Regions from separate parts of the Tateyamaria sp. LSS28 genome, predicted to be linked through region 1. Evidence: riboswitches for the same ligand, from Rfam matches in the RefSeq annotation. Region 1 holds a riboswitch; the other holds the start of a gene.
The links. Region 1 has a riboswitch for thiamine pyrophosphate ahead of AC53L6_RS04655 (thiamine ABC transporter substrate-binding protein). Riboswitches for the same ligand answer to the same signal wherever they lie in the genome.

Region 2: another riboswitch for thiamine pyrophosphate. It lies ahead of thiM (hydroxyethylthiazole kinase); the one in region 1 lies ahead of AC53L6_RS04655 (thiamine ABC transporter substrate-binding protein).

What each region holds. Positions count from the first base shown of each region.
Region 1 is NZ_JCAPFI010000001.1:921,710-926,788, forward strand. It holds gene AC53L6_RS04625 (alkaline phosphatase D family protein) at 1-273, shown strand, start outside; gene AC53L6_RS04630 (DMT family transporter) at 303-1,244, opposite strand; gene AC53L6_RS04635 (DM13 domain-containing protein) at 1,287-1,679, opposite strand; gene AC53L6_RS04640 (TetR/AcrR family transcriptional regulator) at 1,818-2,399, shown strand; gene aroC (chorismate synthase) at 2,396-3,496, opposite strand; gene AC53L6_RS04650 (SEC-C metal-binding domain-containing protein) at 3,737-3,868, shown strand; TPP riboswitch at 3,925-4,026, shown strand; gene AC53L6_RS04655 (thiamine ABC transporter substrate-binding protein) at 4,064-5,044, shown strand; gene AC53L6_RS04660 (thiamine/thiamine pyrophosphate ABC transporter permease ThiP) at 5,020-5,079, shown strand, end outside.
Region 2 is NZ_JCAPFI010000003.1:133,476-138,554, reverse strand. It holds gene AC53L6_RS09220 (ABC transporter substrate-binding protein) at 1-710, opposite strand, end outside; gene thiD (bifunctional hydroxymethylpyrimidine kinase/phosphomethylpyrimidine kinase) at 707-1,525, opposite strand; gene thiE (thiamine phosphate synthase) at 1,522-2,160, opposite strand; gene thiM (hydroxyethylthiazole kinase) at 2,157-2,930, opposite strand; TPP riboswitch at 2,976-3,065, opposite strand; gene AC53L6_RS09200 (aspartate aminotransferase family protein) at 3,348-4,667, opposite strand; gene AC53L6_RS09195 (MurR/RpiR family transcriptional regulator) at 4,776-5,079, shown strand, end outside.

The DNA.
Region 1 (5,079 bases):
GATTTTGAACCGTTTTGGGAGTTTGTGTCGGGCCCGTTGCATGCGGGGACGTTTGGCCCGAACGCGCTGGACGGCACCTTTGGCCCGGAAGTGAAATTCGTGAAGGTTCCGACCGGGGAGCAGGGTATGAACCTGCCGCCAAGTGCCGGTCTGCAGTTCTTTGGCCTCGTGGATATTGATGGGGCGACCCAGGAGATGACGGTGCGCCTGATGGATCGCGCCGATACCGAGCTGTATAGCGTCACGCTGGAGCCGAAAGGCGTTCGCCTTTGAACCCGGGGCGCGCCGGGTGATCCGGCGCGCTATCCCTTAGGGTCGGTCACAGCCCGTGCGCGGTTGCGTCCGCCGCCAAGTTGCCGTTCGCGCCACAGGATGATGGCCCCGCCCAGCACAACCAGCGAGGCACCGATGACCGTTGCCGATGTGGGCAGTTCCGAGAAGATCACGTATCCGATCAGGGCGGCAAAGATAAGGGATGCATAGTCGAACGGTGCCAGCATAGAGGCCGCGCCAAAGCGGAAGCTGGATGTGACCAGAATTTGCGCGACGCCGCCGATCAGTCCCGCCCCGATCAGCAACATCAGGTCCAGTCGCGATGGAATGATCCACCCAAATGGCAGGCTGAACAGGCTGAGGACCGTCGCCGTCAGCGAGAAGTAGAAGACGATCGCCGCCGTATGCTCTGTCTTGACCAAGGTGCGGATGTGGATCTGTACCAGCGCCCGCAAGATGGACGCGCCCAGAACCATGAGCGCGCCGATGGTGCCTGCCGTGCCCGCAGCGCCCGGATCAACTGAGAGGCGCGGCCATATCACGATCATCACGCCCACCAGCCCCAGGGCGACGGCCGAGATTCGGAACAGGCGCACCCGTTCGCCCAGCATGATTGCCGCCAGAATGACCGTGAACATCGGCGTCGCATAGCCAATGGCCGTCACTTCGGGCAGCGGCAACAGGGCCAACCCGGCAAAGGTGAGGGCCATCGCGGTTGTTCCGAACAACCCGCGCCAGATGTGACCGGTCAGGTTCTTGGGGGTCAGGGCCTCGCGAATCTCACCGGTGTTCCAGATCCACGCGATGATGATCGGCATTGCAAAGAGGGATCGGAAGAACACGGCCTGGCCTGCGGGCACGCTTTGCGTTGCCACCTTGATCATGGCCGCCATCACCATGAACAAAAACACCGCCATCAGCTTCAAGGCGATGGCGGTGCCGGGTTTGTTCTGAGTTGTGGGAGCTTTCATTTCCCCCGATCCTTGTCGGGTCGGGGGAAGATTGGCAAGCAATCAGTTCAGTTTGGCGACGCCAAGCGGCACGCTGAACTTTTCGCACCAGATATAGACTTCGTTGAACTCGGAGACGTCGATGCCTGCGGGAACAACGAAGGACTGTGCGCCGGTCAAGTTGCCCAGAACGCCCGAGTCGGTGTTGCCGTTGTAAAAGCCGTCTTTGCCCAGGCCGACACGCGGATCGGGCGCGCCGTCGAGGCTGAAGTCATCGCCCAACACTATGGTGTGGCTGCCATCGGAGTTCTTGATCACTTCGACTGCGCCGGTGGTGATGTGGTCAGATGCGCCGGTGAACGTGCCGGTCGAGACGGCTTCGGCGGATGCGGGTACTGCAGCAAAGCCAATGACGATCGCGAGGGTCAGGGCGAATGATTTGATTACGTTATACATGTTGATCTCCGTTCTGGACTGTTTGGTTCCTAACTGTTGGATAGCATTGGGAACTGAATGGTACAAAACACGAAATCGTGAGTTCTGGACTATTTGGTTCCGAATGCTATATTGAGTGTCAGACACCGGAGACTTCACATGGCACGCCCCAGATCCTTTGATACAGATGACGCGCTTGAAAAGGCGATGCATGTCTTTTGGGCTCGCGGGTATGAAGGGGCATCATTGCCTGACCTGTTGGACGGCATGGGCCTGACGCGCGGGAGCCTTTACAAGGCATTCACCGACAAGAAGACACTCTTTCTACAGGTGCTGGCGCGGTATGAAAGCCAAGCTGTGCAGGAGGGGGTCGCCATGCTGAGCGATCCGTCCATCCCCAATGGTGCAGAGCGTATCATGTCCATGTTTCGGGGGTCATACCAACGCGTGGTCGACGGTGATGCGCGTGGTTGTCTGTTGTGCACGGCAGCCGCCGGACCCAGCACTTATGATGACGAGATTGCCAAAGCGGTGTCTCATGGCCTTGGCGCGTTGCGCGACGGTATCTTTGTCGCGCTGGGCGCATCGCCGAAACATGCAACGCTCAACACCGCTGAACGGGGCGCGCTGGCCGACATGATCATCGCGCAATATGTCGGGTTGCGCACGATGGCGCGCGCGCGGATTGATCACGACACGCTGCACAATATCGTCCGCTCGGTTGGTGTGATGCTGGCCTAGCCGATGGGTCCGCGCACGCCGCCCGTCTGACCGCGATCGAGCAGCAGGTGATCCAGGATCACACAGGCCATCATTGCCTCGCCCACTGGTACGGCCCGTATGCCAACACATGGGTCGTGACGACCCTTCGTGATAATCTCAGCCTCTTCGCCTGACTTGGTGATCGTCTTGCGGGTTTGCAGGATGGACGAGGTTGGTTTGACCGCGAAGCGCACAATGATGTCCTGCCCGGTCGAGATGCCACCCAAGATGCCGCCCGCGTGGTTGGATGAGTATTCGGGGCCATCTGGACCCATGGTGATCTCATCCGCATTCAGCTCGCCCGTCAGCATGGCGGCGGACATGCCTTCGCCAATCTCGACCCCTTTGACGGCGTTAATACTCATCATGCCCGCAGCCAGATCAGTGTCTAACTTGCCATAAACCGGGGCCCCGAGGCCTGCGGGAACACCCCGCGCGACGACTTCGATCACCGCGCCAACGGACGAGCCGGATTTGCGCAAACCGTCCAGGTAGTCGGCCCATGTCTCTGCTACCTTGGCGTCAGGCACCCAAAACGGGTTCTGGTCGATCTGGTCCCAGTCGAAGTGGTCCCGATCAATCTCGTGTGCGCCCATGCGGGTCATGTAGCCTTTGATTTCGATCCCGGGCACCAAGATGTCGAGGGCTGCCCGCGCCAACCCACCGGCGGCCACGCGAGCGGCTGTTTCGCGGGCCGAGGACCGGCCACCACCACGATAGTCGCGGATGCCGTATTTCTGCCAGTAGGTGATGTCGGCATGGCCGGGGCGGAACTTCTCGGCGATATCGCCATAGTCCTTTGACCGTTGATCCGTGTTTTCGATCATCAGCTGCACTGGGGTGCCGGTTGTCTTGCCTTCGAACACACCCGACAGGATTTTCACCGCATCGGGTTCGCGCCGTTGGGTCGTATACTTGTTCTGACCCGGTTTGCGCTTGTCCAGCCAATGCTGGAGCATCGCCTCGTCCACATCGACGCCGGGCGGGCACCCATCGACCGTCGCGCCAAGCGCAGGCCCGTGGCTTTCGCCCCAGGTGGTCACGCGGAAAAGATGGCCAAAACTGTTGATCGACATGAACGCGCTCCGACAAGGTTCACGAGGACATACGCCGCGTTGAATGCGATGCCAAGTCCATTGAAAATCTGTTGTTTTGCATGCCGTGCTGTTCTAACGGAACGGCTCATGCAAACCGATGGAGGCTGAAATGGCAAAACGCATTGATCCCCAGGACCGTCCCTCCTTTCGAGGTGATCGCTAAACGCAGACGTTCGTTCCCGTCCGAGACCCGGGTCAAGATCGGTGATCGCATGGTGCATGGGCGATGTGGAACTTCGTGAAAAACTTGGCCGAAATGATCCCTGTCCGTGTGGATCGGGCAAGCGGTTCAAACGCTGTTGCCTGCGCAGTGGACGCTATGATGGCAGTTGGCGGGACCATTACTTTTAGAGAGCGTGATTGAAATGCAAGGGCGCTTGCTACCTGGCGGGCGCCCTCCTATACCTGCCAATACCTCGGGGTGCCTGGCGACAGGCTGAGATGCGCGATGCGAACCCGTAGAACCTGAACCGGTTAACACCGGCGGAGGGAAGGTTTGGCTTACCCCAAGACCCTTATCCCGCCGCCTCTGCATTGGAGGATGCGATGAAACACGCTTTGACATTGGCCGCCGCGCTGGGCGCCACGACGGCGCTGGCCGACACCCCTGTTCTGACTGTTTATGCAGGCGACTATTTTACGTCCGAATGGGGCCCTGGTCCCATCATCGAGACCGAGTTTGAAAAGATCTGCGCCTGCGATCTGGAATGGTCGACCGGTGACCTGCTGCCGCGTTTGTTGCTGGAAGGCGAGCGGACCAAGGCGGATGTGGTCATTGGACTGACATCGGACGTGACGGCCAAGGCACGGGCAACCAACCTGTTTGCGCCGCATGGTCAGGACAACAGCGCCCTGACGCTGCCGATTGAATGGTCCGATGACACCTTCCTGCCCTTCAACTACGGGCACACGGCGTTCATCTACAACGAGACCACGATGGACGCGCCACCCACCAGTTTCGATGCACTGCTGGACCTGCCCGATGATGTGAAGATTGTCATTCAGGATCCGCGCACGTCCATTTCTGGCCTGGCCCTCGTGCTTTGGGTGCAGTCGGTCTATGGCGACCGCTCGGCTGAAGTGTGGGAATCTCTGTCGGATAACATCCTGACCGTGACCAAGGATTGGTCGGCCTCGTACGGCCTGTTCACGGATGGTGAGGCGGACATGGTGCTGAGCTACACCACATCACCCGCCTACCACATGTTTGCCGAAGAGGATTTCACCAAGAAGGCGGCGATCTTCCCCGAAGGTCACTATTTCATGGTCGAAACCGTGGGCAAGATTGCGGACACCGATCAGCCCGAGCTGGCGGACCAGTTTCTGGCCTATGTGATGTCGCGTGACTTCCAGACCATTATTCCGACCGCCAACTGGTCGCTGCCATCGGCGCTGCCCAAGGCGGATTGGCCTGAGGGATGGACTGAGTTGCCGCTGCCCGAAAAGGTCCTGTTCTACTCGGAAACCGAAGCGGCGCAGTTGCAAGCGGACGCGATTGAGACATGGCGCGCCGCGCTCAGCCAATAAACCCATGGCTTGGCATCATCGCGGCGACCTTCGTC
Region 2 (5,079 bases), on a different contig from region 1:
ATGTATTGTGTTGCCTTTTCCGTGGCAGCCAGGAAACGCTGGATCTGGTCAGAATTCATTGTGCCCGGGTTGGCGATGTAGATCAGTTCATCGTAAGGCGGCAGCCCTTCTTCCTCGACGTAGAAGCAGCGGCCGGGTACGCCTTCGATGTCCATCTGGTTCAGCTCAAAATTGCGGAAGGCACCGATAACCGCGTCTACCTGACCCGACATCAAGGACTGGGACAAAGACCAGTTCACATTGATCAGTTCCACATCGTTCAAGCTCAAGCCATGGGTGTTCAAGACATGGCCCAGGACGGCTTCTTCTACACCGCCGACGGAAAAACCCACCTTTCGCCCTTCGAGATCGGCAGGCGATGTGATTGGACCTTCATCAAGCACTAAAAGGCAGTTTAGCGGTGTTGCGACCAGTGTGCCGACGCGTTGCAAAGGCAGTCCTTCGTGAATTTGCAGGTGTAGCTGAGGTTGATACGAAATCGCCATGTCAGCTTGACCAGCTGCTACAAGCTTTGGTGGATCAGACGGATTGGCAGGGGCAATGATCTCAACCTCCAAATCCACGTCTGCGAAGAAACCTTTCTCTTGTGCAACGATCGCCGGTCCATGGTCGGGGTTCACAAACCAGTCCAGCAGAAGGGTCATTTTGTCTTGAGCCCAAAGTGGCGTTGCGCAGATCGACAGGGCGGCTGCGATGACAATCGGTATCATGCGTGAGTTCCTTTCACGTCGGCGTAGAAAGCCGCGAAATGGTGTGTGGGTCCGTGTCCGTGTCCGACCGCAAGGTCATCTGCACGGGCAATGGCGCTGGTGACGTAGCTTTTGGCAGCTGTGACCGCAGCGGGGAGGTCTTGCCCCTTGGCCAGCTGCGCCGCCAATGCCGAAGACAGCGTGCACCCCGTCCCGTGGGTATTCCGGGTCTTTGTTCGGGGGCTTTCGAACCACCTGACATCTTGGCCTGTGACGAGGCAATCGGGGCTGTCGGGGCCGTCAAGATGGCCACCTTTCATCAAAACTGCGCCCGGTCCGCATCGGGTCAAAGCGCGGCCTTGCGCTTCCATTTCGGTCCGCGTGGCCGCCGTTTTGGTCCCCAATAGATGCGCTGCTTCTGGCAAGTTGGGGGTTAACAGCGTTGCCTGTGGCAACAGTTGATTCCGGACAACGTCCACAGCGTCGGCCTGAAGAAGCTCGGCGCCGCCCTTGGCAATCATGACAGGGTCAACGACGACCGGAGCCTTACAGGTGTCAAGCGTGGTCACAACGGCTTGGGCGATCTCTGCATTTGCGATCATCCCAATTTTCACGGCATCCACTCGAATATCGGTGAAGATCGCGTTGATTTGAGCCATGACGAAGTCTGGTGGTACGAGATGAATGCCGGTGACACCTCGTGTGTTTTGCGCCGTCAAAGCCGTCAGCGCTGCCATTGCAAATGCGCCATTTGCGGATATTGCTTTGATATCCGCTTGAACACCCGCGCCACCGGACGGATCCGACCCCGCGATACTCAGGACATTGGGTATCATAATTTTGCCTCCGTTTCTGCGAAAGCGCGCGCAGCGGCTGTCGCATCCGGTTGACCACAAATGGCGGAAACCACAGCCAGCCCATCGGCGCCGCTTTCAAGAACTGCACGCTGGTGTTTTGCCTTCAGCCCGCCGATCGCGACGTTGGGTAGTGGAGACTGTGCGACCAGTCCCGCCAAGCCATCAAAGCCGATTGGTTGCTTGTGATCAGCCTTGGTTGTCGTGCCAAAGACAGGACCAAGCCCGAGATAATCCACGACTGCGGGATTGACCGCGTGCACGGCTTGGGCATTCTCACAAGAGAGCCCAAGTATTTTATCCGGCCCCAGCATCGCGCGTGCGTCAGCGGCTGATATGTCGCCCTGACCGACATGAGCCCCATCCACATCCGCTGCAACCGCAGCCTCGACGTCGTCGTTGATGACCAAAGGAACGCCTGTGCCCGACAGCACATCCCTCAACGCGCGTGCCATGTCGATGCGGGCCGCGGTTGTCGCATGCTTGTCACGCAGTTGAACCATCGTGACGCCACCGTCCACGGCCTGTCGCACCGTGTTCTCCAAGCCCGCAGTGTGGCAAAGCTGCGGATCGGTCACCAGATATAGCCGCAAGTGCACGCGAATGTCTGGTATCATCTCACCGCCCCTGCCAAGTCGGCGGGCTGCGTTGCCGCCAGTGCATCAAGGAAGTGCGCCTGAAAGCTACCGGGGCCTTGTGCCTTAGACGCAGCTTGTGATCCTGCAACCTTGAAATGCGACAGAGCACCGACAGCTGCATGGTAGGCTGGGCCTGCTGCAGCATATGCACCCATCAGCGCGGTCTGAGCGCATCCCAAAGCAGTGACCTTGGGCATGATCGGCGAGCCACCATGAACCCAGGCCGACTGAGAGCCATCGGTTACGAAATCAGTCGGACCAGTTACGGCAATTACTGCGTCATATCTTTCAGCGAGGTTTTGCGCTGCGCCTTTTGCAGCTTCGACCGCATCCCCACTGTCAGCCCCTTTGCCAGCGCCGGACTCTCCGGCAAGTGCCAGTATCTCGGATGCATTTCCGCGAATGATGGTTGGACGTAACGCCAGCAAATCCTGGGCGACGGCCTTGCGATATCCACTGACGAAATGCGCAACAGGGTCGAACACCCATGGTATGTTACTGTCATTGGCCAATTGTGCGGCCGCCAGCATGCTTGCCACCCAAGACGTGGAAAGTGTTCCTATGTTGATTGTCACGGCCGCGCATACTGGTGTGAAATCCGCAATCTCTTCCGGAGCGTGCACCATTGCCGGTGATGCGCCCGCAGCGAGAACAACATTCGCGGCAACGTTCATCGCGACATAATTGGTGATGCAGTGCACCAGAGGGTTCTTATCGCGAAGGGGCGTCAATACGTCTTGGTAAGCCATAGTGTCTCCGTTTTCGCAGACGAAAATGGAGACGTGTCACCTATTGTTGAGTGACCTGCGACCTCCCTCCGCCAGCATTATCTGGTTCAGGTTCAAAGGGTACGTCTCAGCTTTGCAGCGCCCCTGGCACTGCGAGGTGTAGAACGGTGAGATTACGTAGTCAAACAAGATCGGACGCCATTGTGAATGGTCTCGACACCGGGCGTCGATTCAGAGCAAGCCTCAGTTCTCGTCCGCTGTGCCCACTTGATGCCACCGCTGTGATCTGTTTGTTCGACCCTGACCACACGCAGCTTTTAAACGAGTTTATTGACGAACTGCGCTTGCGATATAGCTCTCTTTTAGAAGTATTTTTCGGCGTCCACTTACGACGGTGAGTTGACCGTTCCCTTGGCAGAACTAAAATTTTACAGGCGTTTACAAAACGTCTTGCAGGCTTTGCGCAAGCTTCTCGACCAACTCGTCGATCTGTGCCTCGGTGCAAATGTAGGGCGGTGCCAGCAAGATGTGATCGCCGTGTTTGCCATCGATTGTGCCGCTGTTGGGATAACAGATTAACCCATTCTCCATCGCCTTTGCCTTGATGGATTTTGCCAGACCTTTTTCCGGTTCAAATGGGTCTTTGGTGTCCTTGTCTTTAACAAGTTCCAACGCGCGAAACATGCCGCGCCCACGGATATCGCCGACGTGTTGGTGTTGACCGAATTCCGCGTTGAGTGACTGCTCGAAGTAACGACCCATTTCCGCAGAACGTTTGGTCAGACCTCCTGCGGTCAGCTTGTTTACAACGGCATTTGCAGCGGCGCAGGCAATTGGGTGGCCAAGATAGGTGTGCCCGTGTTGGAAGAAGCCGCTTCCTTGCTTAATAGCATCGTGAATTGCCTCTGAGCATAGCATTGCACCAATGGGTTGATATCCACCGCCCAGACCTTTCGCGATTGCAACGATGTCAGGCCGGACATGTTCCTGTTCACAGGCAAAGAAGGTGCCGGTTCTGCCCATGCCGCACATCACCTCATCAAGTATTAAAAGCACGCCATACTTGTCACAGATTTCGCGAACGCGTTTGAAATAGCCTGAGGCAGGGGGAACAGCACCCGCTGTTGCACCGACAACCGGTTCCGCGATGAAGGCAACGACGGTTTCAGGACCGAGGCACAAGATTTCATCTTCCAACTCGTTTGCCGCGCGAAGCGCATAGTCGTTTTCTGTCTCTCCGTCGTCTTGGAATCGGTACGCATAGCAAGGTGCGATGTGGGATGCGGACACCATGACCGGGTCAAAGGGCGCGCGTCGCCACATGTTACCACCCGTTCCAAGTGCGCCCAGAGTGTTCCCGTGATAGCTCTGACGACGGGCAATGAAACGATTTCGTTCCGGCTGGCCAATTTCGAGCATGTATTGACGCGCGAGTTTGAGTGCCGCTTCAACAGCCTCGGAACCACCTGAAACGATGTATACTTTTTCAATCCCTTCAGGGGCGTGAGCTACGAGGCGCGTGGCCAATGTTTCAGCAGGTTCTGATGTTAAAAAACCGGTATGCGCGAACTCCAACTTACTCATCTGGTCAGCCATGGCAGCGATGACATCTTTATCCGCGTGACCAAGGCACGAAACGGCTGCACCTCCTGATCCGTCTAGATAAGATTTCCCATTTGAATCATAGAGATATATTCCTTCGCCGCGCACTGCGACAGGTAGGGTGGTATTCGAATTCCGCGAAAAAACATGCGACATGGCTGATCCAGTGGCGTTCATTGGGTGCAGCGACTGAAACAGATGATCCATTCATTGACAATGACTGAAACAATAGAAACACTTTCGGCATGTCCTGAGGGGGTCCATTTGGATTCGACATTTGAAACACGGCTTTCCGATCGATACGGCGATCTGAGCTATACGCTTCGCCAGGCGGCAGACTATCTTGCCAATAACCCGGTGGATGTCGCTTCGCGAACTCTGCGAACTGTGTCTCGTGAAAGTGGTGTTTCACCTGCAGCGTTTTCGCGCTTGGCCCGCGCTTTGGATTACGCAGACTTCGAAGAACTTCGCGAAGAGATGCGCACGAAGATCGGGCGAAGTGTGAACAACTTTGCTGAACGTGCGGAAAGGCTGCACAGCCAACATCGGGAAGGGCGCGCAAGTTTCG